Krasilnikovia cinnamomea: one gene and its partner. The protein of the gene in region 2 interacts with the protein of the main gene of each other region in a pairwise test. Links are inferred from orthologs where the notes say so. Each region holds a gene or a part of one and is shown on either strand. Other genes may lie near its edges. The genes, in order: ftsZ and rlmN.

What was found.
Region 1: the proteins of rlmN (region 2) and ftsZ interact in binary tests that used the Escherichia coli proteins (3 or more experiments, as listed by UniProt). The link is inferred for Krasilnikovia cinnamomea from one-to-one orthologs.

What each region holds. Positions count from the first base shown.
Region 1 is NZ_SHKY01000001.1:5,252,408-5,266,450, reverse strand. What follows is about bases 11,206-14,024. They hold ftsZ (cell division protein FtsZ), read right to left. Parts: upstream 13,270-14,024; coding sequence 12,142-13,269; downstream 11,206-12,141. Other genes in these bases: EV385_RS24040 (cell division protein FtsQ/DivIB), read right to left, coding at 13,570-14,024; EV385_RS24050 (YggS family pyridoxal phosphate-dependent enzyme), read right to left, coding at 11,406-12,134. Also shown: dnaE (DNA polymerase III subunit alpha), read right to left, coding at 1-1,296; EV385_RS24100 (MinD/ParA family ATP-binding protein), read right to left, coding at 1,382-2,761; EV385_RS24095 (RluA family pseudouridine synthase), read right to left, coding at 3,596-4,480; lspA (signal peptidase II), read right to left, coding at 4,546-5,190; EV385_RS24085 (TraR/DksA family transcriptional regulator), read right to left, coding at 5,163-5,585; EV385_RS24080 (potassium/proton antiporter), read right to left, coding at 5,958-7,457; EV385_RS24075 (DUF167 domain-containing protein), read right to left, coding at 7,454-7,777; EV385_RS36160 (hypothetical protein), read right to left, coding at 7,998-9,257; EV385_RS24065 (DivIVA domain-containing protein), read right to left, coding at 9,310-10,128; EV385_RS24060 (YggT family protein), read right to left, coding at 10,175-10,480; EV385_RS24055 (cell division protein SepF), read right to left, coding at 10,507-11,190; more of EV385_RS24040, read right to left, coding at 14,025-14,043. UniProt on the Escherichia coli protein: Essential cell division protein that forms a contractile ring structure (Z ring) at the future cell division site. The regulation of the ring assembly controls the timing and the location of cell division.
Region 2 is NZ_SHKY01000001.1:1,658,883-1,673,056, forward strand. The notes cover bases 5,707-8,656. They hold rlmN (dual-specificity RNA methyltransferase RlmN), read right to left. Parts: upstream 7,796-8,656; coding sequence 6,617-7,795; downstream 5,707-6,616. Other genes in these bases: EV385_RS07285 (DivIVA domain-containing protein), read right to left, coding at 5,707-6,579; EV385_RS07295 (phosphatidate cytidylyltransferase), read right to left, coding at 7,840-8,656. Also shown: EV385_RS07260 (MMPL family transporter), read right to left, coding at 1-953; EV385_RS07265 (TetR/AcrR family transcriptional regulator), read left to right, coding at 1,058-1,765; EV385_RS07270 (phytoene desaturase family protein), read left to right, coding at 1,777-3,387; EV385_RS07275 (Rieske 2Fe-2S domain-containing protein), read right to left, coding at 3,488-5,026; EV385_RS07280 (DUF2631 domain-containing protein), read left to right, coding at 5,275-5,502; more of EV385_RS07285, read right to left, coding at 5,557-5,706; more of EV385_RS07295, read right to left, coding at 8,657-9,168; frr (ribosome recycling factor), read right to left, coding at 9,168-9,725; pyrH (UMP kinase), read right to left, coding at 9,787-10,551; tsf (translation elongation factor Ts), read right to left, coding at 10,656-11,486; rpsB (30S ribosomal protein S2), read right to left, coding at 11,553-12,404; EV385_RS07320 (hypothetical protein), read right to left, coding at 12,751-13,686; EV385_RS07325 (YraN family protein), read left to right, coding at 13,833-14,174.

The DNA of each region.
Region 1 (14,043 bases), 3.6 Mb from region 2 along the record:
GTACCGGATGACCTCGCCGCGGCGGCGCTCGTCGAAGTCGATGTCGACGTCCGGCATCGAGACGCGCTCGGGGTTGAGGAACCGCTCGAAGATCAGCCCGTGCGGCAGCGGATCCAGGTCGGTGATCCCCATCGCGTACGCGACCAGGGAACCGGCGGCCGAGCCACGGCCCGGGCCCACCGCGATGCCCTGCTGCTTCGACCACTGGATGAAGTCGGCCACCACGAGGAAGTACGACGGGAAGCCCATCTGGATGATGACGCCCAGCTCGTACTCGGCCTGCTTGACGTGGGTCTCCGGGATGCCGTCCGGGAACCGGCGGGCCAGCCCCTCGAAGGCCACCTTGCGGAACCAGCTCTCCTCGGTCTCCCCGTCCGGCACCGGGAAGCGGGGCATTAGGTTCTTGAAGGTGAACATGCCGGTGGTGTCGACCTTCTCCGCCACCAGCAGCGTGTTGCGGCAGCCCTCCAGCCACGCCTCGGACGAGTCCACCGCGCGCATCTGGTCGGCGTTCTTGACGAAGTAGCCCGCGCCGTCGAAGCGGAACCGGTTGGGGTCGGCGACGTTGCTGCCGGTCTGCACGCACAGCAGCACGTCGTGCGCCTCGGCCTGCGCCTCGTGGGTGTAGTGCGAGTCGTTGGTCACCAGCGGCGGGATGCCCAGCTTGCGGCCGATCTCCAGCAGGCCGTCGCGGACCCGGCGCTCGATGTCCAGGCCGTGGTCCATCAACTCCAGGTAGAAGTGCTCCTTGCCGAACACCTCCTGGTACGCCGCGGCGGTGCGCAGCGCCTCGTCGAACTGCCCGAGCCGCAGCCGGGTCTGCACCGCGCCGGACGGGCAGCCGGTGGTGGCCATGATGCCCTCGGCGTGCTCGCCGATCAGCTCCAGGTCCATCCGGGGCCACTTGACGTAGTGGCCCTCCATCGAGGCGCGCGAGTTGAGCCGGAACAGGTTCTTCAGGCCGACGTCGTTGCGCGCCCACATCGTCATGTGGGTGATCGCGCCGTTACCGGAGATGTCGTCGCTCTTCTGCTCCGGGCGGCCCCACTTGACCCGCTGCTTGTGGAAGCGCGACTCGGGGGCTACATACGCCTCGACGCCGAGGATCGGGGTGACCCCGGCCGCGGTGGCCTGCTTGTAGAAGTCGTACGCCCCGTGCATGTTGCCGTGGTCGGTGATCGCCACGGCGGGCATGCCGAGGCGGTTGGCCTCGGCGAACAGATCCTTGAGCCGGGCGGCTCCGTCGAGCATCGAATACTCGGTGTGCACATGCAGGTGCACGAACGAGTCAGACACCCGGCAGCCCCCTTTTCGCCCGGCCGACAACCGACGACGGAAGCCTAGTCCCGACCCCCGACATCCGGCACGGGGGACACCCGGGTCATTGCGCGAACGGTTCGATCATCACCGAGGCGGCGCGCAGCCACGCCGCCCGGGTCTCCGGCTGCAGGTCGCCGTACTCGATCGACGAGCCGACCTCCAGGGCCGGGTCGTACGGCACCACCGCCACCGCCCTGGTCCGGGTCGCGAAGTGCTTGGTCAGGTCGTCGAGCAGCGGCAGCCTGCCCGGCGACGGGCAGGAGATGAGCGTCACCGCGTTGGCCACGATGTCGCCCATGCCGGTCTCGTCCAGTAGGTCCAGCATCCAGTCGGCGGTGAACGCGGCGTCCTCGCGCGGCACCGTGGTGATGACCAGCTGATCCGCGGCCTTCATCACGGTCTGCCAGTTGACGCTCTCCACGTTGTTGCCGGTGTCCACACAGATCACGTCGTGGGTACGCCGCAGCAGGTCCATCACCCGGCGCACCGTGTGCTGGTCGAGCCGCTGCGCGAAGCGCGGATTCTCCTCGCCCGCCAGCACGTCGTACGAGCCGTCGGAGGCGTGCCGCAGGTAGGCGTCCAGCTCCTCCAGCAGGGTGTCGCCGTGCAGGTTCTCGATGGTCAGCAGGTCGGAGATGAGGTGCCGGATCGTCCGGGCGTGCCGGGCGCTGCCCGCCCGCAGGCCCAGGGTGCCGCGCAGCTCGTTGTCGTCCCAGGCCAGCACGCCGCGACCCCGGACGCTGCCGATGGTGGCCGCGGCCAGCACCGTGGCGGTGGTCTTGTGCACCCCGCCCTTGGGGTTGGCGAACGCCAGCACCCGGGGCGTGCCCAGCTTGCGCCGCATCACCGCGACGGCCCGGTCGAGGTCCTGATCGGAGCGGGCCTGCCGCCACTCGATGCGGGCCGGAGCGGGCGAGGTGGGCGCCGCCGGGGCGGGCGGCGCGGCGGGGGCGGGCGGCGGGAGCACGGACGCCGGGCCGACCGCGGCGGCGGCGCGCGCCGCCGGGTAGCCGTTCTCCGGGGTCACCCGGGCGATCGGGGGCGGCACCGCGCGGGTCGCGGGATTGAAGAAGCTGTGCGCCTGCTCGGGCTCGACCCGCCCCGCGAGACCGTCGGAACGCCCGGCGCGACCGCTCCGGCTGGGAAGTCCGTCAATACGACCGGGAAGGCCGTCAGGACGACCGGGGAAACCGTCGGCGCGGCCCGCGTACCCCTCGACCGCAGCCCCGAGACCGTCCGGGCGAGGCGCGAACCCGTCGGCGCGGGGCGCCAGGCTGTCGGGGCGCGGCGGCTGGCCGGGCGCTCGTCCCGGGAACCCGTTGGTGCCGCCGGGCCCCTCGACCTGACCGGGCGCTCCGTCGGGGCGCGGGCCGTAGCCGTCCGGGCGAGCGGGGAAACCCTCGGCGCGCAGCGCCTGCCGCCGGGAGTCGAGCGGGTTCATCGGGCGCGGCTCGGCCGGGCTGACCGGACGCGGGTCCACGGTCCGTCCCACCCGCCGGTCCAGCGGGTTGACCGGGCGGCGGTCGAACGGATTAACCGGCCGGGGCTCCGGCCCGGGTCGCGGCGGCTCGGACTGGCGCGGGTGGCGCGGGTCGAGTGGATTGACCGGGCGCCGGTCCGGCGGGCTCACCGGCCGGCTGGGCAGCGGGTGGGCGCCGGGCGCCGGACGCTGCGGCTCCCCGTGCTCGTCGCGGTCGGCGCCGTTGGTCTCCTCGGGGGTCCGGGACGCGTGGCGCGCACGATCGAGTAGCGCCCGCCATCGCGGGGCTGGTTCCGCAGGCCGGCCCCAGCCGGTCTCGGTCCCATCCACGGATCGTCCTCCCTGCGCCGACTCGGTGTGTCCCGGACGGGCGTCACCGCCCTAGACAGGCTACGGAGGCGAACCCTATTCAGGCCACTCCCGAAAGCCTTCCGCCGGTGTTACTGACCACCGGCGGCAGATCCATTGGTGCGCGTGCACCCGTCCGTGCGGCCGGCGCACCCGACTGGGGCGCCGACGTGGGTCTAACGCCCGGGCGGGCCTCGGGATGCTCCCCACCGTCGCGGACGGGCACCTTCGGCGGCCGGTCGCGCCGCTGCGGCGCCACGGCAGTGCTCTCCTCCGTTACCGGGAAGGACGGCCCGGACCCCCCGCGGGGATCAGCCGGTGAGGCATACGTCACATCGGGCCCGGACGACGAGGGTAGCGGCGTATCGCCCGGCGGGGCAACCGCCGCGGCGGCCCGGCGCACGCCAGGACCGGCCCCGGGCGCCGCGCCGGCCCGAGGCGCCGCCGTCAGCTGGCGTCGCGCAGCGCGTCGAGCGCCTGTTCCAGGTCGGCCGGGTAGTCGCTGACGAACCGCACCTCGTCGTACGTACGAGGGTGCAGGAAGGCCAACTCCCGCGCGTGCAGCCACTGCCGCTCCAGCCGCAGCCGGGCCGCCAGGGTGGGATCCGCCCCGTACGTGAGATCCCCCACGCACGGGTGTCGCAGCGCCGCGAAGTGCACCCGGATCTGGTGGGTGCGGCCGGTCTCCAGCTTCACGTCGACGAGGCTGGCGGCGCGGAACGCCTCCAGGGTGTCGTAGTGCGTGACACTCGGCTTGCCGCCGGACATCACCGCGAACTTGTAGTCCGCGCTCGGATGCCGGTCGATCGGCGCGTCGATGGTGCCGCGCAGCGGGTCCAGATGGCCCTGCACGACCGCGTGGTACCGCTTGTCCACCTCGCGCTCCTTGAACGCGCGCTTCAACACGCTGTACGCCTGCTCGCTCTTGGCGACCACCATGAGGCCGGTGGTGCCGACGTCGAGCCGGTGCACGACGCCCTGCCGCTCGGCGGCGCCGCTGGTCGCGACGCGCTGGCCCATGGCGGCCAGCCCGCCCACCACGGTCGGCCCGGTCCAGCCCGGACTCGGATGCGCGGCGACCCCGACCGGCTTGTCGACCACCACGATGTCGTCGTCGTCGTAGACGATCCGCAGGCCGTGCACCGGTTCGGCGACCACGGCCGGGGCGGTCACGGGCGCGGGCAGCGTCACTTCCAGCCACGCGCCGGCGCTCACCTTGTCGCTCTTGGGCCGGGGGATGCCATCAACCAGGGCGTCGCCGGCCTCCACCAGGGTGGCCGCGGCGGTCCGGGACAGCCCGAACAGCCGGGACACCGCCTGGTCGAGGCGCATGCCGTCGAGACCGTCGGGCACGGGCAGCGAACGCCGGTCCCCCGCGGGACGCAGGCCGGGTGCGGTCACGGACGCACCTCGGGCGTGGCCTGGCCGTTGCCCGGACCGGGATCGGCGGCCCGCTGGGCCCGGCTGCCGTCGCGCTGGCGACCGGTCAGCTCCAGCAGGATCGCGAGGCAGACGCCGACGGTCAGGCAGCTGTCGGCGATGTTGAACACCGCGAAACGCTCACCGTACGGCGCGAAGGCGCTGATCATGTCCACCACGTGTCCCTGGAACGGGCCGGGTGCCCGGAACAGCCGGTCGCCCAGGTTACCGAGGGCGCCGCCGAGCACGAGACCCAGGCTGACCGCCCAGGGCACCGAGCGCAGCCGCCGGGTCATCCAGGCGATCCACCCGATCACCGCGAAGGTGATCAGCGGGAACACCCACGTGTAGTCGCTGCCCAGGCTGAACGCGGCCCCGCTGTTGCGCAGCAGCGACAGGTAGATGAGCCCGCCCAGCACGCGGACCGGCTCGGTCGGGTCGAGGTGGCGGACGGACATCTCCTTGACGATCTGATCCGTCACGACGGCCAGCACGGCGGTGCCCGCGAGCACCGCCACGGCCCTGGGCGCGGGGCCGGGCGGGGTCTGAGGCCCGGGCGGGCTCACCGCGGTTCCGCCCGCTGCCTCGTCGGCGTTCAGCGTCGTTCCTCCAACTGCTTGCAGGACACACACAGGGTCGCGGACGGGAACGCGGCCAGCCGCTCGACGGGGATGGCGTTGCCGCACCGCTCGCACCAACCGTAGTTGCCCTCGCCGAGCCGGTCGATGGCGCGTTCCACCTGGTTGATCCGCTCAAGCAGGTTGTTGGCCAGCGTGATCTCCTGCTCGCGCTCGAAAGTCTTCGTCCCGGTGTCCGCCTGGTCGTCGCCCGCGGAGTCGGTCAGCCGCTCACGCTGCAGCTCAGCGATCTCGGTGAGGGTCTGGTCGTACTCGCCCTGAAGCTCGTCCCGGCGTTCGATCAGCGCCACGCGGATCTTCTCGGTCTCCGCGGCGCTGCGGGACCGCCTCGTCCCGGCCTTGGCGGTCGAGGCGGGCCTGGTGTCGGTTGCCTTGGCCATCGTCGCTCCCTCGCCGCGACGAGCGCGGCATCGGCGGTTCACGGGACCTGCGCCGGGCGTCGTCACCGCCCGTGCCCACCTGTCCCTCTTGTCTGGCCCGGCGCACCCCCGCGCCCGGCCGGGCGGCCGGTGGGCCGACCGCCGCCATGATCCCTCACGTGCAAAGCGTGCACGATGATCCCTGACAGGCACGAACGGCCTGCGCCATGATCTTCACGTGCACAAACGGCGTGCACGAAGCCGCCGCGCACACCGGAGGTTCGCAAGGATACGGAACGTGCAGGTCCACGACAACCTGGCGCACCGCCCGGGATACCCCAAACCGGGGCGAAAACTACCCGGACGATTGGTCAGACAGCCGACACGCCGTACTCACTGCTCCTCCCGGCCATCCTCACCGAACCAGCGGGCCAGCCGCCCCCGGCGGCTGACCGCGCGCAGCCGCCGTTCGGCCGCGTCCCGTACGTCGGCGGTCGTCACGATCAGCAGGGTGTCGCCGGTGCGCAGCCGGGTGTCCGGGGTGGGGACGAATCCGGCCCCCTCGCGGACGACGAGCGTCACCACGGCGCCCACGGGCAGGCGCAACTCATCGATGTGCACCCCCGCCAACCGCGAGCCCGGCGCCACCCCGATCTGCAGCAGGTCGGCGTGCATGTTCTCCAGCGGCGCGGACTCCACCTGCACCTCCGCCGCCTCAGCCGGCGCGGTGATCCCCAGCCACCGGGCCACGGAGGCGACGGTCCCGGCCTGCACCAGGGTAAAGATGATCACCAGTACGAAGACCGCGTCGAACAGCTTCTCAGCGCCCGGGGTGCCCACCGACAGCGGGATGGTGGCCAGCACGATCGGCACCGCGCCACGCAGGCCCGCCCAGGACAGGAACGCCTGCCCCCGCCAGCCCGGCGCACCGCGCACCACCAGCGCCGAGACGGCCACCGACAGGGGACGCGCCAGCAGCACCAGGGCGCCACCGACGACCAGGGCCGTGACCAGGGCGCCGGGCAGCCGGCTCGGCGACACCAGCAGGCCCAGCAGCACGAACAGCCCGATCTGCGCCACCCAGGCCAGCCCGTCGGCGAAGCCGAGGATGGCCCGGCGGTGTGGCAGGCGGGCGTTGCCGAGCACGACGCCCGCGACGTAGACCGCGAGGAACCCCGAGGCGTGGGCGACCGCGCCCGCCGCGTACGCCAGCACCGTGAGCCCGACGGCCGCGATCGGGTACAGCCCGGCCGAGGGCAGCGCAGCCCGGCGCAGCAGCCAGCGCCCGGCCGCCCCGACGAACAGGCCGATCGCGGCGCCCGCGGCCAGCTCGTAGAAGAGCAGCAGCTCGTGCCAGGAGGCGGCCGCCACGGCCGGGCTGGCCAGCGCCACCACCACCAGCACGACCGGCGCGTCGTTCATGCCGGACTCCGCCTCCAGCGTCGCCACCAGCCGGGGCGGCAGCCGCAGGCGGCGCAGCGTGGCGAACACGGCGGCGGCGTCCGTCGAGGACAGCACCGCGCCGTACAGCAGGGCCAGCCGCCAGTCGAGGCCGAGCAGCAGGTGCACGACCACCCCGACCACGACGATGCTGACCGCCACCCCGAGGGTGGCCAGCGTGGCGGACAGGCCCAGCACGGGGCGCAGCGCGCTCCACCGGGCGGTCAGCCCGCCCTCCGCGATGATCACGATGAGGGCGCAGAAGCCGAGCGTACGGGTGAGCTCCGCGTCGTTGAACCGGATGCCCAGCCCCGCCTCGCCGAGCAGGATCCCGATGAGCAGGTAGACCAGCAGACTCGGCAGCCCGACGCGGGTGGACAGACGCACCGCCGCCACGGCGACCAGGAGGACGGCAGCCCCGATCAGCAGGGCGACGTCCAGGTGACCGGTCACACCGGCCCGGTGCCGGTGGCCCCGTCGCGCAGGGCGGCCAGCCGCGGCGCGAGGTCGGCGGCGTCGGAGTCGACCGTGAAGACCTTGTCGCGGCTGGTGGCACCCAGCCGCAGCGTCACGGCGGACGGACGCACGCCGAGAGCGTCAGCGAGGGCGCGGCGCACCGCCTCGGTGGCCTTGCCGTCCACCGCCGGGGCACCGACCGCGATGATCAGCGCGGGGCCGTGCGGGCCGTCGTACCGGCCGCCCACCCGGGTCCGGCCCGCGCCCGGTCGCACCCGGACCGGGACGGATACGTCCCGGGTTCCGGGTGAGGGCACGCGCCGGTTGGTCACGCCTCATTGTGCCGATCTCCGCCGGGGCGGTACGGCGGGGTCCGCCGTTGGTGTCCCGGCACAGCCGGTTCCGCCGGGGTGGTGGTTCGCGAACCGGGCGAACCGGCCGCAGCGGTGATTCGCGAACCGGGTCAACCCGGCCGCAGCGCTGGTTCGCGAACCGGCGGACCCGGCCGGATCAGCGGCCGGAACCGGATGCGGCGGGTCAGCCGCGGGCGGCGGCCGCGAGCAGGCGGTCGACCGGACGGCACAGGCCGCACGGGGTGAAGCCGAGCTCCACCGCCTCGGCCACGGGCAGTGGTTCGGTGAGCCGCCCGACCAGGTGCGGACAGTCCGGGACGTGGTAGCGCGGCCGGCCGTCGACGACCAGGACCTCGGCGTCCATCCGCGCGATGCGTACCGCGTCCGCGGCCCGCTCGGCCTGCGGCAGCGGCTCGTCGGCCGGGTCGTCGGGGTCGGGCTCGCCGAACTCCTCCATCCGCCCGTCGAACGCCGGACCGGCACCGAACGCGGTGGCCGCGGGGCGGTCCTCGACGGTGTCGAGGTGCTCCGCCGCGGCTGCGGGCTCGCGTCGCCAGGACTCGTCGGGGTCCTGGGTGCGGGCCGCGTCGATGACGGACGACGCGCGGTCGTAGTCGAGGTGGTCGCGGTGCCCGGTGTGGTCGTCGTCCGGCTCGGTCCCGACGCTGCCGAGCGCGTCGGCGCGGGCCAGGTCGAGGTCGGGCCGGTCGAGATCGGGCCGGTCGGTGCCGGGCGCGTCGTGGGTGTCCGCGTAACCGGGCGCCGGGTCCTCCGCCACCGTGCTGAGCGACATGTAGTCGGCGGCGCCGGTGTCCAGCGGGTCGGCGTCCGCCGCGTCGGCGCCCGGTCGTTCGTGGGCGTCGCGCTCCAGATAGGTCCCGCTGTCGGCCGTCGCGGTGGCGAACTCGTCATCACCCGCGAGGTCGGCAAGGTCCGCGTACCTCGCCGAGCCGGACGCGGGGGCGTCGGCTTCGTCCGGGTAGGTCACGGAACCTGCCGGGTCCGAGGCATCCGGCTCGTCCGCGTAGGTCACCGCAGCGCCCGGCACCGAGGCACCGGACTCGGCCGCGTAGGCGACGGCACCGGACTCGGCCGCGTAAGCGACGGCACCGGACTCGGCCGCGTAGGCCACGGCGCCGGACCCGGTGGGGGCGGTCCGGTCCGCGAACGCCGCGGATTCGGCATGCGGCGACCCGCCACCGGCGTCGGCCGCGTCGCGCCCGCCGGTGCGGCTCGCCGACCCGGAGGCCGGGCGGAGCGCAGCGCCGACGTCGCGGGCCGCGGCCCGGCGTGCGGATGCCCGGCGGGCACCCGCGACCAGCGCGATCGCGGCCAGCAGGCTGGCCACGATGGAGCTGATGAGCAGCATGCTCGACCCGCCGGCGACGCCGAAAACAAGCAGCGTCACCGCGACGAGGATGAGCAGCAGACTGGCAACGATCATGGGCTCATCCCCGCCGCAGTCGGTCCGTCACGATTGGTGAGGAGGTGGAGGGTCAGCGGCCGGTTTCGATGGAGTTGGCGCGGCCGCCGCCGTACGAGCCGGCCAGGCCCGCCGCGGCGAGACCACCCGAGCCGCCCACCGAACGGTTGGCGTCGGCCCGCGCCATCTCGGCCTCCAGCCCCTGGCCGCGACCGTCGAGGTCACGCAGCTGACTCTCCAGGTACGCCTTGAGCCGGGTGCGGTACTCGCGCTCGAACTGCTTGAGCTCCTCGATGTGCTTCTGCAGGGCCGAGCGCTTCGCGTCCAGGCCACCCATGGCCTCCTGGTGGCGCTGGCGCGCGTCCCGCTCGAGGGCGTCCGCCTTGGCGCGGGCCTCGCGAGTGACCTCCTCGGCCTTGGAACGCGCGTCGGAGAGCAGCTTGTCGGCCTCGCGGCGGGCGTCCGCGACGTGGTCGTCCGCGGTGCGCTGAGCCATCATGAGCACGCGCAGCGCCTGCTGCTCGCCGTCGCCGCCGGGAGGGGTGGGACCGGCGCCGACGCCCTGGGCGCGGACCTGCTCGAGCTCGGCCTGCATCTGCCGCGCCGCCTGCTCGGCCGCCGCCTTGTCGCGCTGCACGCGGTCGAGCTGGGTCTTCATGTCGTTGAGCTCCGCCGCCAGCCGGGGGTCGGCGCCCGAGACGGCTGGCGCGCCGCCCCGCCCGCCGCCGCGCTCGACCTGCGCGCGCAGCTCGTTGTTCTCCTCGATGAGACGGGCGAGTTCGCGCTCGACCTCGTCTAGGAAGGCGTCGACCTCCTCCTCGTCATACCCCCGCTTGCCGATCGGGGGCTTTTTGAAGGCGACGTTGTGCACGTCGGCCGGGGTCAGCGGCATCGAAACTCCTCGGGTCAGTCGCGGCCGCGTGGGGCGTACCTCATCATCAGCTGAAGCGGACGATCAGGTTCGCTAACACGTAGTACAAAAGCACGAACAGGATAACCAGCAGGACCAGGGACGCCAGGTCCAAGCTCACGGTACCAATTCGAAGCGGTGGGATCACACGCCTCAACGCCCTCAAGGGTGGATCAGTGACGCTCCACACGAGCTCCAGTGCCGCGGACGCCCCCCGCCCCGGCTGCCACCTGCGGCCGTACTGCAGGACCGCACCCAGGACAAACCTCGCCAGCAGCGTCAGGAAGAAGACGTAGACCATCAGAAAGAGGACTTGGAACACGATCGACAACAGCACGACTGGCGGATCCCTCGTTAGGGTCAACTCTGGTTGAAGAAGCCGCCCTCAGCGATCTTGGCCTTGTCCTCCGCAGTGACCTGGACATTTGCCGGTGAGAGCAGGAAAACCCGGTTGGTCACGCGCTCGATCGTACCGCGCAGCCCGAAGGCCAGTCCGGCGGCGAAGTCGACCAGCCGGCGCGCGTCCCCCTCGTCCATCTCGGTGAGGTTGATGATGACCGGCACCCCGTCCCGGAAGTGCTCCCCGATCGTCCGGGCCTCCCGGTAGGTCGTCGGGTGCAGCGTCGTGATCTGGTACCGCTGCTCCTCCTCGACCGGGCGCGGTGGCACCTGGGTCTGCGGGGCCAGGGCGAGGTTGTCGCGCGTCTGGTAGCTCAGCGCGCCGCCGGCCTCACTCGCCGTAGTCGAGGGGCGGGTGATCGACCGTACGCTGGCGCGCTCGGCGCGGGCCTCCTCGCGGTCGAGGTCCATCCGGGACAGGCGCTCGCTGGGCCGGGACCGCTCGAAGTTGCGGGCTCGCGGCAGCGCCGGGGCGTCGTCGACGTCGTCCTCCTCGTCGGCGAACTCGTCCGCGTACCGGTAGCCGGAATCGCGGTCCCGGTCCCGGTCGCGGTAACCACTCTCGCGGTATCCCCGGTCGTCGTAGCGCTCGTCATCCTCCTCGACGAGGCCGAGCCAGACGCCGGCCTTCCGCAACGCGCTCATGCCCCCACCTCGTCCCATACGGCGAACCTCGTGCCCATGCCCCCAGAACCTCCGTCCGTGGTGCGGCCCACTCCCCCTCGGCGTGCCGCGCCCCGCTTGCCCGCGGACCCGATACGGGTCCCGCTTGCGACGCTGTGCCGTCGTCGGGCGCCGCGGCCATCGTGGAGGCACGTCGCGCGAAACAACACGTATGTAGTTTGCTGCCCGCCGCAAGGCTACCGCAGCGTGTTGCGCATCCCGAGCAAAGAACTACCGATCCGGACGTGTGTCGCTCCGTGCCGGACGGCTGCCTCCAGGTCCCCGCTCATGCCCGCCGAGACCACAGTGGCACCGGGGTGCCGCTCGGTCAGCCGGGTCGCCAGCCCGGACAGCGTCGCGAACGCCCGGTCCGGCTCCCAGTCCAGCGGCGCCACCGCCATCACGCCCGCCAGTCGCAGCGCGCCGGCGGCGGCCACGGCGTCGGCGACGCGCCACAGGCCCCGGTCGGGGTCGTCGACATCGGCCACCGCACCGCCGCGCGTGGCGTCACCGTCGATGCTGATCTGCACCAGCACGTCCAGCGGCGCGGTGCGACACTCGGCGGCGGCCCGGTCCAGCGCCGTGGCCAGCCGCACCGAGTCGACCGATTCGACCACGTCGGCGTAGCGGACGACCGAACGCGCCTTGTTGCGCTGCAACTGGCCCACGAAGTGCCAGCGCACCCGCGCCCCGGCGGCCACCAGCTCGGCGGCCTTCGGCGCGGCCTCCTGATCGCGGTTCTCCCCCACGTCGGTGATCCCCAGCTCGGCCAGCAGCAGGACGTCCGAGGCCGGGTACGTCTTGGTGATGGCGACCAGGGTGACCTCGGCGGGATCGCGGCCGGCCGCCGTGCACGCGCGGGCGATCCGCTGCTGTACCTCCTGCCGGGCGGTGGCGAGTTGACTACGGCGGTCAGCGGCGGTCACGCCGCCCTCAGGACCCGTTCTTGAGGAAGTCCGGGACGTCCACATCGTCGAAGAGCACCCGGCGCGGCGGCGGGGTGGTGGCCGCCTGCGGCGGGTTGTTCACCGGCACCGGCGAGGTCGGGGCGGCGGCGGGAGGTGCGGCGGCCGGCTGCGCCTTGCGCGCCGGCTCGGCCGGCTTGTACGACGGGGTGCCGCCGTCGAAGCCCGCCGCGATGACCGTGACCCGCACCTCGTCACCGAGAGCGTCGTCGATGACGGCACCGAAGATGATGTTGGCGTCCGGGTGGGCCGCGTCCGTGACCAGCTGCGCCGCGTCGTTGATCTCGAACAGGCCCAGGTCGGACCCGCCCGCGATGGACAGCAGAACGCCGCGGGCGCCGTCCATGCTCTGCTCCAGCAGCGGGCTGGAGATGGCCTTCTCGGCGGCCTCCACCGCGCGGTTGTCCCCACGCGCGCTGCCGATGCCCATGAGCGCGCTGCCCGCGCCGCTCATGACGCTCTTGACGTCGGCGAAGTCCAGGTTGATCAGACCGGGGGTGGTGATCAGGTCGGTGATCCCCTGGACGCCGGAGAGCAGCACCTGGTCGGCCTGGCGGAACGCGTCCATCATGCTGATGCCGCGGTCGCCGAGCGCCAGCAGCCGGTCGTTCGGGATGACGATCAGGGTGTCGCACTGGTTGCGCAGCTCGTCGATGCCGGACTCGGCCTGCACCTGGCGGCGCTTGCCCTCGAAGGAGAACGGCCGGGTGACCACGCCGATGGTGAGCGCGCCGAGCTTGCGGGCGATGTTGGCCACGACCGGCGCGCCACCGGTGCCGGTGCCGCCGCCCTCGCCGCAGGTCACGAACACCATGTCGGCGCCCTTGAGCACCTCTTCGATCTCGTCGCGGTGGTCCTCGGCGGCGTTCTTGCCAACCTCGGGCTGGGCTCCCGCGCCGAGCCCGCGGGTCAGCTCCCGGCCGACGTCCAGCTTGACGTCGGCGTCGCTCATGAGCAGCGCCTGGGCGTCCGTGTTGATCGCGATGAACTCGACGCCCTTGAGCCCGACCTCGATCATGCGGTTCACGGCGTTCACGCCGCCGCCGCCGATACCGACGACCTTGATGACCGCAAGGTAGTTGTGTGGAGGTGTCATCGGGCTCAGCCATCCCTTCCAGGGTTGGCGGACGCGAAGGCCCCGCGGTCGGCCAGACCGCCTCGTGTCCGCTCCGTACAAGGGAGGGCGAGGAAACCCTCACCCTCTACTAGAGGCTTAGAGTTATGTCAACCTCTCAACCTCTCGACGCAACGTATTCGGCCGTCAGTCCCGATCCAAGAACCGCCCCGGCGTGTCGGCGTCCCCTTACGTGATGAGTATCCGACTCACCCGTAACCTCGGGCCCAATGCGGCGTTTAGAGCGCAATGTCCGATCGATCGGTCAGGACCGATCGATGGTCAGCGCAGCGTCACGACCTCCGGCGCACTCACGTCGATCGTGTTCTCGGGGCGCTTGAGCAACGCCGTCGACACCGTCGCCTTGGTCGCGCTCTGCGTCTCGTCACCCCAGATGATCGTGCGGTGCCCGCGCAGCTCCAGCCGGATCTGCGCCGGCGCCCGTACGGAGATCTCCACCAGTTGCTCGCGCAGCTCGTCGGTGAGCGCGGACAGCACGGTCAACGCCGAACGCGTGTTCACGTCCTGCGGCCCGGGCGCGGCGAGCCGGGCCAGCGGCAGCCCCGACGGCGCCGCCGACACCGTCCGGTACGCCACCCCGGCACCGTCGATCAACGTGAACCGGTCCCGCCCCGCCGCGACGGCGGCCACCGGGCGCCGCTCCACCACCTGGATCTCGATCGTGGCGGGCCAGGACCGCGACACCACCGCCCGGTCCACCGGCGCCAGGGCCTGCACCCGGGCCCGCACCGCGTC
Region 2 (14,174 bases):
GCCAGCATCGCGATGAGCACGGCGGCCATGCCGCCGATGGCCATGCCACCGAGGAAGGGCTGCGGGAAGATCAGCAGACTCGACAGGGCCAGGACGATCGTGAGGCCCGAGACCACGACGGTACGCCCGGCGGTGGCGACCGTGGCCCGGATGGCGGCCGGGACGTCACGCCCGTTGGCCAGCTCCTCCCGGAACCGGCTGACCACGAACAGCGAGTAGTCCACGGCCATGCCGAGACCGAGCAGGGTGATCACGTTGATCGCGAAGACCGAGATCTCGGTGAAGTAGGTCAGTGTGCGCACCGCCACGAACGCGCCGAGGATCGCGATCCCGCCGATCACCAGCGGCGACAGCGCGGCGATCAGGCCGCGGAAGACCAGGATCAGCAACACCAGGAGTACGGGCAGGGAGAACAGCTCGGCCCGGGTGAGATCCTCCTTGGTCTGGGCGTTGGCCTGTGCCCCGAACGCCGCGAGCCCGCCCGCCTTCATCTGCAGCCCGGGCGCGTGCAGCTCCGGTTCGATGGCCTGGTACGCCGCGAGCTTCTCGTCCTCGCTCCCGTCGGCCAGTTGCACCGCCGCGAACGTGGCATGCCGGTCCTTGCTGACCATGCCCGGCGCCTTCGCGTCCAGGTAGCTGGTGACGCCCGCCACCTCGGGCCGGGCCCGCAGCGCGGCAACCCGGGCGGCCACCGCCGACCGGAACGCCGGGTCGTCCACCGTGGCGGTGTCACTGGACCAGAGGACGAGCACGCCGGGGTCCTGGCGGCCCAGTTCGGCGGCGATAGTCTTGGCCGCGCGGTTGCTCTCGCTGTTCGGGTCGGCGTAACCGCCGCCGGTCAGCGCGCCGAAGACCCCGGCACCCCAGGTGGCCCCGGTCACCACCAGCGCCAGGGCGGCGGCGATCACCCACCATCGGACCCGGACGACAGCGCGTCCCCACCAGCCGAACATGGTTGTCCTCCCCGGGCCGCGTTGCCGTCGCGGCGGTAATAGCTAAAATCGTGAATGCTGTTTACTCTGGCAAACACCGTTCACCCAGGTCAATGGAGCGAACTATGACGACGACCACGCCCGGCCGCCGCGAGCGGCTGCGCGCGGAGACCGTCGCCGAGATCAAGCTGACCGCCCGCCGTCATCTCGTCGCCGGCGGGCCCGCCAGCATCTCCCTGCGGGCCGTCGCCCGGGACATGGGCCTGACCGCGCCCGCCATCTACCGCTACTTCGCCAACCTCGACGCCCTTGTCCTAGATATCGTCACAGATCTATTTGAAGAACTCCGCACCGCGGTCGAACAGGTCGCCGTCGCGTACGCCGAGGCCGACCCGGTCATCCGCATCGGGCACATGGCTCGCGGCTTCCGTCGCTGGTCACTCGCCCACCCCGCCGAATTCGCCCTGATCTTCGGCAGCCCCGTACCCGGCATCACCCAGATCGGCATGGTGTGTGGCCCGGTCCACGAAGCCGGGGCACGATTCGGCGAGACCTTCTTCACCGTCCTGGACGAGATCTGGCGGAACCGCCCGCCTGACGAGCCACCGCCGGGACTGTCCGAGCCGACGCTGCGCGAGGTGTTCCAGCCGTACCTCGAGTTGTTCGGTGACCGGTTTCCGCTACCTCTCGTGTACCTGTTCATGGCCGCCTGGACCCGCCTGTACGGAATCGTCGCCATGGAGGTATTCGGACAGTTGCAGTGGGCGATGACCGACGTGGAGCCCCTGTTCGAGGCGGAATTGGCCCGTACGCTGCAGCGCATCACGCGCTAGGCTCGGCCCCCATGACCCCTCAGACGCCCGCCGTGCTGCCCGACCGGGCCGACGTAGTGATCATCGGTGCCGGCCACAACGGCCTGGTCTCCGCCGTCCTGCTGGCCCGCGCCGGCCTCGACGTCGTCGTCCTCGAGGCGGACCAGACCCTCGGCGGCGCCACCCGCACGGAGCACCCGTTCCCCCGGGTGCCCGGGCTCGGCCAGTCCACCGGTTCGTACCTGCTGGGCCTCATGCCGCCCGAGCTGCTGCGCACGCTCGACATCGACATCCCGGTGCTGCGGCGCGACCCGCACTACTTCCTGCCGACCCCCGGCGGACCGGGCGCGCCGTACCTGCTGTTCGGCTCGGACCGCGAGGCCACCCGGGCGCAGATGCAGAAGTTCTTCTCCCCGCGCGACATCGCCGCCGACGAGGCGCTGCAGGTCGAGATCGCCGCGCTGCGCGCCGACCTGGCCCCCGCCTGGCTGGAGGAGCCGGAGTCGGTCGAGCAGGTCGCCGACCGGCACATCCGGCCGCAGCTGCAGTCGACCTTCATCGACCTCGTGCGCGGCTCGGTCGCCGACTACCTGTCCCGGTTCGGCTTCAAGAGCGAACTGCTGGTCAGCATGTACGCGGTCACCGACGGCCTGTCCGGCCTCAACGCGGGCCCCGACGACCCCGGCACGGGCCACAACTTCCTGGTGCACAACATGTGCCGCCTGCCCGGCGCGGACGGCACCTGGATGATCGCCCAGGGCGGCATGGGCACGGTGTCGCGCGCGTTCGCCGACGCGGCCCGCGCCGCCGGGGCCCGGATCCTCACCGGCACCCCGGTCTCCGCCGTGACGGTCGACGGCGGCGCGGCCAGCGGTGTCGTGCTGGCCGACGGGCGCCAGCTCGCGGCCCGTGTGGTGCTCGGCTCCTGCGACCCGTACCGGCTGATGTCGCTGGTGCCGGACGGTGCGCTGCCGAAGGACCTGACCTCCCGGATGAACGCGGTCAAGCGGACCGGCACCACGCTCAAGCTGAACCTGGCGCTCACCGACCTGCCCCGCTTCTCCTGCCTGCCCGAGGGCGCACCGTCGCCGTTCGGCTCGACCATCCACCTGCTGCCCGGCTCGGCGGGGCTGGCGGGCCTGGCCGAGGCGGACTCCCCGATGGCCGCGCTGCGCGCCATGTGGGCCGACGTCCAGGCCGGGCGGCTGCCGGAGGAACCGACCATCGAGTGGTACCTGCACACCACGGTCGACGAGTCGCTGCGCGACGACGCCGGGCACCACTCGTCGGCCCTGTTCGTGCAGTCCGTGCCCTACTCGCTGGACGGCACCACCTGGGACGAGGCGCTCCCGGGCTTCGTCGACAAGCTGCTGGCCATCTGCGACCGGTACGCCCCCGGCACCTCCGCGCTGGTAGCCGACATGATGCCGCTCACCCCACCCGGCATCGAGGAGCGCTTCGGCATCACCGGCGGCCACATCCACCATGTCGACAACACCGTGGCATTCGACGCCCGCATGCCGTACGCGACCGGCCTAGACGGCCTGTACGCCGGCTCCGCGGGCACCCACCCCGCCGGCAGCGTCATCGGCGCCGCCGGCCACAACGTCGCCCGGCGCATCCTCACCGACCTGGGGATCTAAAGCCACGCACGGACCTGGCAGGGACGGGCGCCCCAGCGCCCGTCCCGGTCTCGGCGGGAGCGACGGTCTGCACCACCGACCCAGCTACGACATGTCCTCTTTAGGAAGTCTTCTCGGCCCGGATCGAATGGCCGACGCTGGTGAGACACCGCCCGCTGGGCAGGTCGAACTTCCAGCCGTGCAGCTGGCAGGTGAGCACGTTGCCCTCGACGATGCCGAACCGGCTCAGGTCCGCCTTCAGGTGCGGGCAGCGGCGCTGCACGGTCCAGTCGCCCAGCACGGTGTCCTCGGCCTCGACGGACTTCTGGTGCTCGTCGTACCAGCCCTCGGCATACTGCAGGCGCTCCTCGGACAGGCACTTGAAGAACGCGTACACGAACTCGTTGTACTGGCCGATCCGGGCGGCCGAGAAGCGGCAGGACAGGAAGAGCGAGTTCACCCAGTCGCCCTCGTCGATGAAGATCAGGTGCTCGATCAGCTCCCGCTGCGTGCGGAACCGGTAGCGCACCTTCTCGTCCGCATACGGCCGGACCTGCTTGCCCGGGAAATCCACCACGATCGACTCGACCGACTCGTCGTCGTAGCTGACCAGGTCGAAGCGAACCGGGCCGCCGACCCCCTTGGCCAGGTAGATCGACTCCTCCAGCAGGGGCTCGATCCGCTTCTTCAGCTCGCCCAGCACGTCGATCTCGGGGTGCCGCCAGGATGCCTTCTCCGCCGCGATGACCGGCGCCTTGCGGACCCGCATCTCCTCCAGATGGGCCTGCTTGTTCGCGAAGAACTCGTCGACGTCGGTGGGGTGGGACGTCTGCGCGCCGTCGGTGGTCAGCTCGGTCACGCTGCCGGGCAGCAGCACGATGCCGTTGGTGCCGCCCACCTTCGCGTACTCGCGCAGGAACACGCCCTGGTCGGGGAAGATGTTGCCCTCGTCGCCGAAGATGTCGTTGAACTGCCACAGCTCGTCGTCCAGGAAGCACGGCGGGCCCGCGATCGGGAACACATGCGACGCCTTGAGGTCGTCGATGTAGCGCCACGTCCGGTCGAACTGGCGGTCCCGCTTCTGCTTGCCGAACGCCCGCTTCGCGGACTCGGGCAGCTCGTACACCATCGGATACCAGATCGCGCCGGAGAACTGCAGCATGTGCGCGTGCACGTGGCCCAGCTCGGTGAACCTGGACAGATCCGTGGGGCGGGCGTCGTTCTGGTTCAGCACCCGGATGCCGTCGTGCTCCACCCACAGCGACGAGTCGCCGATCGGGCCGTCCGTCGGGCTGATCAGGGCCTGGATCATCACCTTGAGGCCGCCGTCGAGCTCGTGCACCTCATCCGACTTCGTCTTCAGGAAGCTGGTGAAGCCGAGGTCACGCAGCTCGTCCTCGAGCTGGCTGGTCGGGTACTCCGGCAGCAGCACGGTCGCCTTCTTGCTGACGAAGCGCTTGAGGTGCGCCGCGTCGAAGTGGTCTCGGTGCAGGTGCGAGACGTACAGGTAGTCGACCTGGCCCAGGGACTCCCAGTCGAGCTGCGAGTTGTCCGGGAACGGGAACCACGACGCGAAGTAGGCGGGGTTGACCCACGGGTCGCACAGAATGCTGCCCGCGGCCGTGTCGATCCGCATGCTCGCGTGTCCGGTGCCCGTGATCCGCACGTCCTGCTCCCTTGCCCGTGAATCCGACCTCGTCCGTGAATCCGACGTCGCTCCGTGAATCCGACCGGGTCGACGGTACCGGGTCCGGGCCGCCGGGTCGCGCCCGGAGCCGCCCGGTCCGGGCCGCCGTCTCGCCCCCTCGGGGCTGGCCGCTCACGTCGTCCGGGCTGCCCGGTCACGCCCGTGGCCTCCGTGCGAGACTGGCGGCGAGACGTGATCGCCGGAAGCAGGAGGACCGAACGGTGGCAGAAGAGCCGGTTTACGCGCCCGACCAGCTCAAGCCGGGCAACCGCAAGTTGGCCCGGATCGGCGCCCTGGGCTCCGCCGCGGTGATGGTGATGTTCTTCTGGGGCAACCACGAGGGCAACACGGAGAACCTGTGGCTCCTCATCATCGCGCTGCTGCTGGTCCTGGCGGTGGTGGCCGACACGGTGCTGCGCCGCAACGGCCTCAAGCCCAACGACCAGTAATCCGTACGCGGCAAAGGGCCCGCTCGCGCGGCGAGCGGGCCCTTTTCGTGCGTCTCAGCGGCGGCGCAGCAGGATGTCCTTGACCTCGCGCAGCGCCGCGTCGACCTCGGCCTCGAAGTACCCGCCCGGGACCAGCCCGAACTGCAGGGTGTCCAGCTCGTTCTCGGGCACCGGCATGGGGCCGCGGCCCGACATCGCCTGCAGGATGCTCTCGAACAGGCGGTCCACCTGCATCGGGTCGTACCCGCTGCCGAAGCGGCGCGGCTGGAACGTGCGGCGCAGCTGATCCACCCGGTACAGCTCCCCACCGGGGCCGCCCTGCCCGCCACCCATCGGGGGGCCACCCATGGGCGGGCCACTCATCGGGGCGCTGGACATCGGCGGCGCGCTCATCGGCGCGGGGCCGCCGTACCCGCCACGGTCGCGCTCCGGCATCCGGATCTCGGCGGTCATGTCGGCCTTGCCGTGCCGGCCCGGCTCGTACGCGTCGTAGGCGCCGGTGTCGTAACCGGCCGGGCCACCGCCGTACCGCTGCTGCTGCTGGCCGTACGCGGGCTCGTCGTACCTGCCGTACGGGTCCGGCCCGGGCCCGGTGGGCATCTGCTGGCGCTGCGGCATCTGCGGTGGCGCCATCCGGTCGTCGTAACCCCGGTCGTCGCGCATCCGGTCGTCCTGCATCCGGTCGTCGCGTGTCGGGGCGGGCAGCCGCTCGGTGGGCGGGGCGGAGCGGCCCATGCCGGGGCCCATCCGGTCCACCGGGGCCATCGTGCCGGTGCTGGTCATCCGGTCGCGCATCGAGTCCGGCGCCATGCGGGGGTCCGCGCCGCGCCCGCCGCGCTCCTCGAACTCGGCCAGCTGCCGCTCGACGCGGTCCAGGTGCAGGTCGACCTGCCATTCGTCGTATCCGCCGAAGCGCACGCGGAAGACGACGTCGTGCACCTCCTGGGCGCCGACCGGCGCCCCGATGGGCTCCCCCGCCAGGGTGGCCTCGACGCGGTCGAGGAAGCTGTCGACCTCGTCGACCTTGTAGCCGCGCCGCAGCGCGCGCCGCCGGAAACGCTGCCCCTGACTCGTCACAACGTCTCCCACTTCGTCTGCTGGGAACTCGCCCCAGTCACTGTGCCACCTCCGCCTCGGCGGCGGCGCCCCCAGCGTCCACCACCGTCAGCTCGCTCGCGGCCAGCTGGCCGCAGGCGCCGTCGATCTCCCTGCCCCGGGTGTCGCGAACCGTGGTCGGCACCCCGGCCGCCCGCAGGCGCCGGACGAACTCCCGCTCGACCGGCTTGGGGCTGGCATCCCACCTGCTACCCGGAGTCGGGTTCAGCGGGATGAGGTTCACATGCGCCAGCTTGCTGTGCAGCAGCCTGCCCAGCAGGTCGGCGCGCCAGGGCTGATCGTTTACGTCCCTGATCAGGGCGTACTCGATGGAGACCCGGCGAGAAGTCTGCGCCGCGTAGTCGAACGCGGCTCCGAGCACCTCGGCCACCTTCCAGCGCTGGTTGACGGGCACTAGCTCATCGCGCAGATCATCATCGGGGGCGTGCAGAGACAACGCAAGGGTCACAGACAGCTGTTCGGCGATCAACCGGCGCATCGCGGGCACCAGGCCGACCGTGGACACCGTGATGTGGCGCTGCGAGAGCCCCAGCCCCTCGGGCGCGGGCGCGGTCAGGCGGCGAACCGCCTCGATCACCCGCGGATAGTTGGCCATCGGCTCGCCCATGCCCATGAACACGACCCGGGACAGCCGGGGCGGTGAGCCGGTGACCGCGCCGGACGCGGCCACCCCCGCCAGGTAGACGACCTGGTCGACGATCTCGGCGACGGACAGGTTGCGGGTCAGCCCGGCCTGGCCGGTGGCGCAGAACGGGCACGCCATGCCGCACCCGGCCTGGCTCGACACGCAGGCGGTCACGCGGTCGGGGTAGCCCATCAGCACGCTCTCCACCAGCGCGCCGTCGTGCAGCCGCCACAGGGTCTTACGCGTCGCCCCGGCGTCGCAGGCCTGCTCACGGACCGGCGTGAGCAGCGTGGGCAGCAGGTCACCGGTGAGCCGGTCCCGCTCGCCGGCGGGCAGGTCGGTCATCGCGGCCGGGTCGCGCACCAGGCGGCCGAAGTAGTGGGTGGAGAGCTGCTTGGCCCGGAACGCGGGCTGTCCCAGCGCGGCGACCGCCTCCCGCCGACCGGCGAGGTCGAGGTCCGCGAGGTGGCGCGGCGGCATGCTGGGCCGCCGGCGGGTGGTCACCGCGTCGGGCGTATCGGGGCTGGTCGGGATGACCGGAAGCATCGTCATGGCCAGTCCAGTCTCCCACGGCGGGGCACACGTCCGGGCACCGCTCACCCCGGCGGCGCGATGAGCGAGAGCAGCACATATGCCGTGGGCACGGCGAACAGGATGGAGTCCAGCCGGTCCATCAGGCCGCCGTGGCCGGGCAGCAGGTTGCTCATGTCCTTGACGCCGAGGTCGCGCTTGAGCATGGACTCGGCCAGGTCACCGGTGATCGCCACCACCGAGATCACGGCGCCGAACAGCGCCCCCCAGCCCAGCGGCACGTCCATCAGCAGCGCGAACCAGATGGCACTGCCGACCGCGGCGGCCACCACGGACCCGGCGGAACCCTCCCAGGTCTTGCCCGGGCTGATGCTGGGGGCCATCTTGTGCCGCCCGAGGAACACCCCGGACGCGTAGCCGCCGGTGTCGGAGAGCACGACCGCGATCAGCGTCCCGAGCACCCGCCAGGGCCCGTCGTCCGGCTGGACCACCAGCACGCCGAAGCCCAGCAGGAACGGCACGTACACCGCGATGAGCACGATCGCGGTCAGGTCGCGCCGGAAGCCGCTGACGCCCTCGCCGAGCCGCCACACCAGCGCGGCCGCCACGGTCACGAGCAGGCCGAGGGTGAGTCCGTCCGGCCCGGCGAACTGGGCCAGCCCGGCCATGAGCAGGGTGCCTGCGAGCAGCGGCAGCAGCGGCGGGTGGGCGTCCGCCGCACGGACCGCGCGGACCATCTCCCACACCCCGACCGACGCGGCCGCCGCGACCACGGCAAGGAACGCGGGGGGCCAGAACAGCGAGCCCAGGACGATCGCCCCGAGGGTGACGCCCACACCGATCGCGGCGGGCAGGTTGCGGCCCGCCCGCCCACCCGGCTTCGCCGGGGGCGGCGCCCCGCCGTCGGCGGCGGTCTCCCGGGGCCGCACGGGCGCGCCCGAGCGGCGGGCGCGGCGGCGGCCCGGGCCCCGGCGCCGGGGCGGCTCTGGCTCGTCGCCGTCCGGCGCCGACAGGTCGTCATTCCACCCCGGATTCACGTACGCGGACCCGCCGCCCGCCGATCCGAGGCCGCCCGATCCACCGCTTGCCGAGCCGAGCCCGCCCGAGCCGAGCCCGCCCGAGCCGGGCCCGCCCGATCCACCGCCCGCCGAGCCGAAGCCGCCCGAACCGACGCCCGCCGAGCCGAAGCCGCCTGTGCTCGGACCGCTTGATGCGTCGCCGGGTGTCTGCGGCCAGCCGTCTTCCGGGGATCCGGATTCGGCCGGCTTGCGGTAGCGCGCGTACGGGTCGGGCGCCGCGGCGGGCTCATCGAAGGCGTAGGGCGCCACCACGTCGGGCTCGGGCGACCGGCCGCCGAAGGGTGAATGCCCACCGCGGGGCTCGAGGTACGACATCAGACCTCGAGCAACTCTGCTTCCTTGTGCTTGACCAGCTCGTCGACGATCGACACGTAGCGGTGCGTCAGGTCGTCGAGCTCCTTCTCGGCGCGGCGGCCCTCGTCCTCGCCGGCCTCCCCGTCCTTGACGAGCCGGTCCAGCTGCTCCTTGGCCTTGCGCCGCACGTTGCGGATGGCGATCCGGCCCTCCTCCGCCTTGTGCCGCGCCACCTTGATCATTTCGCGGCGCCGCTCCTCGGTCATCTGCGGCAGGTGGATGCGCAGCTGGGTGCCCTCGTTGTTCGGGTTCACCCCGAGGTCGGAGTCGCGGATCGCGCGCTCGATCGCACCGAGCTGCGAGTTGTCGTACGGCTTGACGATCACCATCCGCGGCTCGGGGATGCCGATCGAGGCCATCTGTGGCACGGGGGTGGGTGCGCCGTAGTAGTCGACGACGATCTTCGCGAACATCGCCGGGGTGGCGCGGCCCGTGCGGATCGCGCCGAACTCCTCCTTGGCGTGCTCGACCGCGCTTTCCATCTTCTCTTCGGCCTCGAAGAGGATCTCGTCGATCACCTGCTCCGTCGCCTCCTTGCTTGTCCTGGTGTAGCTGACCGGTGGTGGATGTGGCGCGGGATCACGTGGTGATCAACGTACCGATCTTCTCGCCGCTCACGGCCCGGATGATGGTGTCGTCGCCCTGGGCGCCGAAGACGAGCATCGGCAGGTCGTTCTCCTGGCACAGGCTGAACGCGGCCTGGTCGGCCACCCGCAGCCCCTCCTTGAGCACGCCGTCGAACGTGATGTGATCCAGCTTGCGGGCGCTCGGGTCGGTACGCGGGTCGGCGGTGTAGACGCCGTCGACACCGTTCTTGCTCATCAGCACCAGATCGGCGTGGATCTCCAGGGCACGCTGCGCGGTGACCGTGTCGGTGGAGAAGTACGGCATACCGGCACCGGCCCCGAAGATCACCACACGGCCCTTCTCCAGGTGCCGGATCGCGCGCAGGGGAATGTACGGCTCCGCCACCTGGGCCATCGTGATCGCGGTCTGCACCCGCGTCTCGATGCCCTCCTTCTCCAGGAAGTCCTGCAGCGCCAGGCAGTTCATGACCGTGCCGAGCATGCCCATGTAGTCCGCGCGGGACCGGTCCATGCCGCGCTTCTGCAGCTCGGCACCGCGGAAGAAGTTGCCGCCGCCGACGACCACCGCCACCTGGACCCCGGAGCGGCTGACCGTGGCGATCTGCCGCGCGATGCCCTGCACGACGTCGGGGTCGACGCCCACGGCACCGCCGCCGAAGACCTCACCGGACAGTTTGAGGATGACCCGCCGGGTACGCCCCGGCGGTGGGGCCGGCGCGTCGTCGATGCCAACAGCCTGCTCGGTCACCATCGTCATGCGACCCGCCTTCCCTTCGCTTCGCCAGAGACCCTATGTGACGGGAAGGCCGGGCGCAGAACGCGGACCCGGCCTCCCCCAGTTTCGACTGCGTCGGTCGCGGGTTACTCCTGGCCGACTTCGAACCGGACGAACCGGGTGATCTCGATCCCGGCCTCGGTGGCGACCTGCTTGACGGTCTTCTTGTTGTCGACGACCGACGGCTGCTCGAGGAGCGCGAAGTCCTTGAAGAAGGAGTTCACCCGACCCTCGATGATCTTGGGCAGCGCCTGCTCGGGCTTGCCCTCCTCGCGCGCGGTCTGCTCGGCGATGCGCCGCTCGGACTCGACGACCTCGGCGGGCACCTCGTCGCGGGTCAGGTACTTCGGCCGCATCGCGGCAATCTGCATGCCGATGCCGCGGGCGTCCGCGTCGCCGGCCTCGTCCGTCTTGCCGCTGTACCCGACCAGCACGCCGACCTGCGGCGGCAGGTCCTGCGCCTTGCGGTGCAGGTAGACCGCGACGGTGCCGTCGACGGTCGCGAACCGGTTCAGGACGATCTTCTCGCCGATCTTGGCGGAGTACTCCTGGATCGCGTCCGCGACACCCTTGCCGTCGGCCAGCGTGGCGGCCTGCAGCGCGGCGGCGTCGGCCACCTTGTTCTGGTCGCCGTACTCGACCAGCTGCTGCGCCAAGGCGACGAAGTCCGGGGTCTTGGCGACGAAGTCGGTCTCGCAGTTCAGCTCGAGCAGCGAAGCGCCGGAGTGGGCGACGATGCCGTTGGCGGCGGTGCGCCCGGCGCGCTTGCCGACGTCCTTGGCGCCCTTGACGCGCAGGAACTCGACGGCCTTGTCGAAGTCACCGTCCGACTCTTCGAGCGCCTTCTTGCAGTCCATCATGCCGGCGCCGGTGAGGTCGCGGAGCTTCTTGACGTCCGCGGCGGTGTAGTTGGCCATGACTCTCTCTTCGAATCTCCGGTCTTGGTGGGACGCCGGGCCCCGGCGGGGCCCGGCGTTCTCGCGTTACTCCGCGGCGGTCGCGACGGGCTCGGCCGTGGCGGCGGGGGCCTCGTCCGCCTTCTTCTCCGCGCCCTCGTAGAGGTCGCGCTCCCACTCGGGCAGCGGCTCGCCGGCGGCGACGGCGTTGGCCTCGGGCTTGGCGTCGGCGTCGCCCCGGTTACGGCCGGAGCGGGCGATCAGGCCATCGGCGACGGCGCTGGCGACGACCTTGGTCAGCAGCTCGGCGGAGCGGATGGCGTCGTCGTTGCCCGGGATCGGGAAGTCGACCTCGTCCGGGTCGCAGTTCGTGTCGAGCACCGCGATGACCGGGATGCCCAGCTTGCGGGCCTCGTCGACGGCGATGTGCTCCTTCTTGGTGTCGACCACCCAGATCGCCGACGGCACCCGGGTCATGTCGCGCAGACCGCCCAGGGTCTTGGTCAGCTTGATCTTCTCGCGCGAGAGCTGCAGGGTCTCCTTCTTGGTGTACCCGGCGGCGGTGCCGCTCAGGTCACCGAGGGCCTCGAGCTCCTTCATGCGCTGCAGCCGCTTGTACACGGTCTGGAAGTTGGTCAGCATGCCGCCCAGCCAGCGGTGGTTCACGTACGGCTGGCCGACGCGCGTGGCCTGCTCGGCGATCGCCTCCTGCGCCTGCTTCTTGGTGCCGACGAAGAGCACCGTGCCGCCGTCGGCGACCGTGCTGCGCACGAAGCTGTACGCCTTCTCGATGAAGTCGAGCGTCTGGCGCAGGTCGATGATGTAAATGCCGTTACGCTCGGTGAAGATGAAGCGCTTCATCTTCGGGTTCCAGCGCCGGGTCTGGTGCCCGAAGTGGACACCGCTTTCCAGCAGCTGACGCATGGTCACGACGGCCATGGTGGGTTGCTCCCTGTAATCCCTGGTTGACACGCCCACCGGCGGTAGGCGTCCTGGCGCCCGGTCGTCGGCCGTGGGTGGGCCCGATGGGATCGGGACCAGGGAGGGCCGCCGCCGCCCGGAGGCCGGTCGGGTGAGGGGTGCTCACCTGAGCCGGTGCGGGCGGAGGGCACGCGAGGTCGACCGCGCGGGGCGGTCGCCGTCGTCCAGCATACGCCGGGCGGTACCGGGCGCGCCGCCCGGCCGGGGGTGCGCCGATTCGCCCGTTTCCGCAGGTGCACTGGCGCCCGCCAGTAGCCGGACAACCCTGAGTCCCGAAACGCCAGAAGTCCGGGCCGGCGACAGATCAGGCGGCGGCGAGCGCGGCCGCGAACACGAGCAGCAGGCCGACCGGCAGGTAGACCACCGGCGGACGCAACCAGGCGTCCCGGTTCTCCGGGCGACCACCGCCGGCCAGCGCGAACAATCCGAGCCCGGTCAGTGGCAGGCCCAGCGTCAACAGCACCGCGGGCACGACCGAACCCGCGGACACCTCCTCGGCGAAGGTGGCATGGGCCAGCAAGCGCACCACCGGCACCATGAGCACCAGGGTCACCAGGCCGACGACCACGGCCGAGACCGGGCGGCGGGTGCGGTACACCGGGTCGGCGCCCATCCGGGCGCCGGCGGAGGCGCCCAGGGACGGAATGACACCTGTCCGTTCGCCCGCATCCGGGGTCCCGCCGAGGCTCGGCGCGAGGCTCGCGGGCTCATCGGCCGCGCCCAGCCCTCCGGTCGACCGCACCGGCGGGAACTCCGGGCCCCGGACCGGCATGCGCAGCGGCTCCAGCGCCGGTTCGGCCACCGGGCGGGGGTGCCCCCCGGTCGAGGTCACCGGGTCCGCCGCGGCGATTCCGTACCGCTCGTCGGCGGAGCGCTGCCCGGGGAGCCGGAACCCGCCGCCAGGCCCGGCGGTCTCAGCCGCGGCACCCGGCCCGCCGTAGAGGCCAGGACCGTCGTTGCTTCCCGCCAGGCCGTAGGTGCTGGAACCGTCCTTGCCGCCCGCCAGGCCGAACCCGCCGGGACCGCCGCTGGCACCCGCCGAGCCGAACCCGCCGGGACCGCCGCTGGCACCCGCCGAGCCGTATCCGCCCGGGGCGTCCATGCCGTTCGACGGGGCGTAGCCGGCGGCGGCGTCTGGGCCGTCCGCTCGGCCGTGTTCGCTGGAGCCGCTGGTAGAACGCGGTCCGGAGTACCAGCCCGGTGGCTCGGGGTCGTCGGCGTAGCGGCGTTGTCCATCCACGGTTCTGCACCGTAGGTGACGACCGGCCCCCGATGCCACCGGCGGGCGTATATCACTGCCAGGGCCCGGCCATCGCCCTGTCCACAACCACGCTCCGTCCACAGGCACGCACGCGTCGCGACGCGCGCTCCGGCAGCGTGGCCGCCATGACGAGACAGCGACAGGCGGTCGGGGCGTACGGCGAGCGGCTCGCCGAGCGCTACCTGACCGACCAGGGCCTGGTGGTGTTGGCACGCAACTGGCGGTGCGCCGACGGCGAGGTCGATCTGATCCTGCGCGACGGCGAGGACGTGGTCTTCTGCGAGGTGAAGACCCGCCGCGGCGACAGCTACGGCACGCCTTGCGAGGCGGTCGGGCCGACGAAGGTGCGCCGCCTCCGTCGGCTGGCCGCACGATGGCTGGCCCAGGGTGCGCTGCGCCCCCGCGAGGTGCGCTTCGACGTGGTCGCGGTCGCGCCGCAGCCGCGCGGAGCGTCCCGCGTCGAGCAC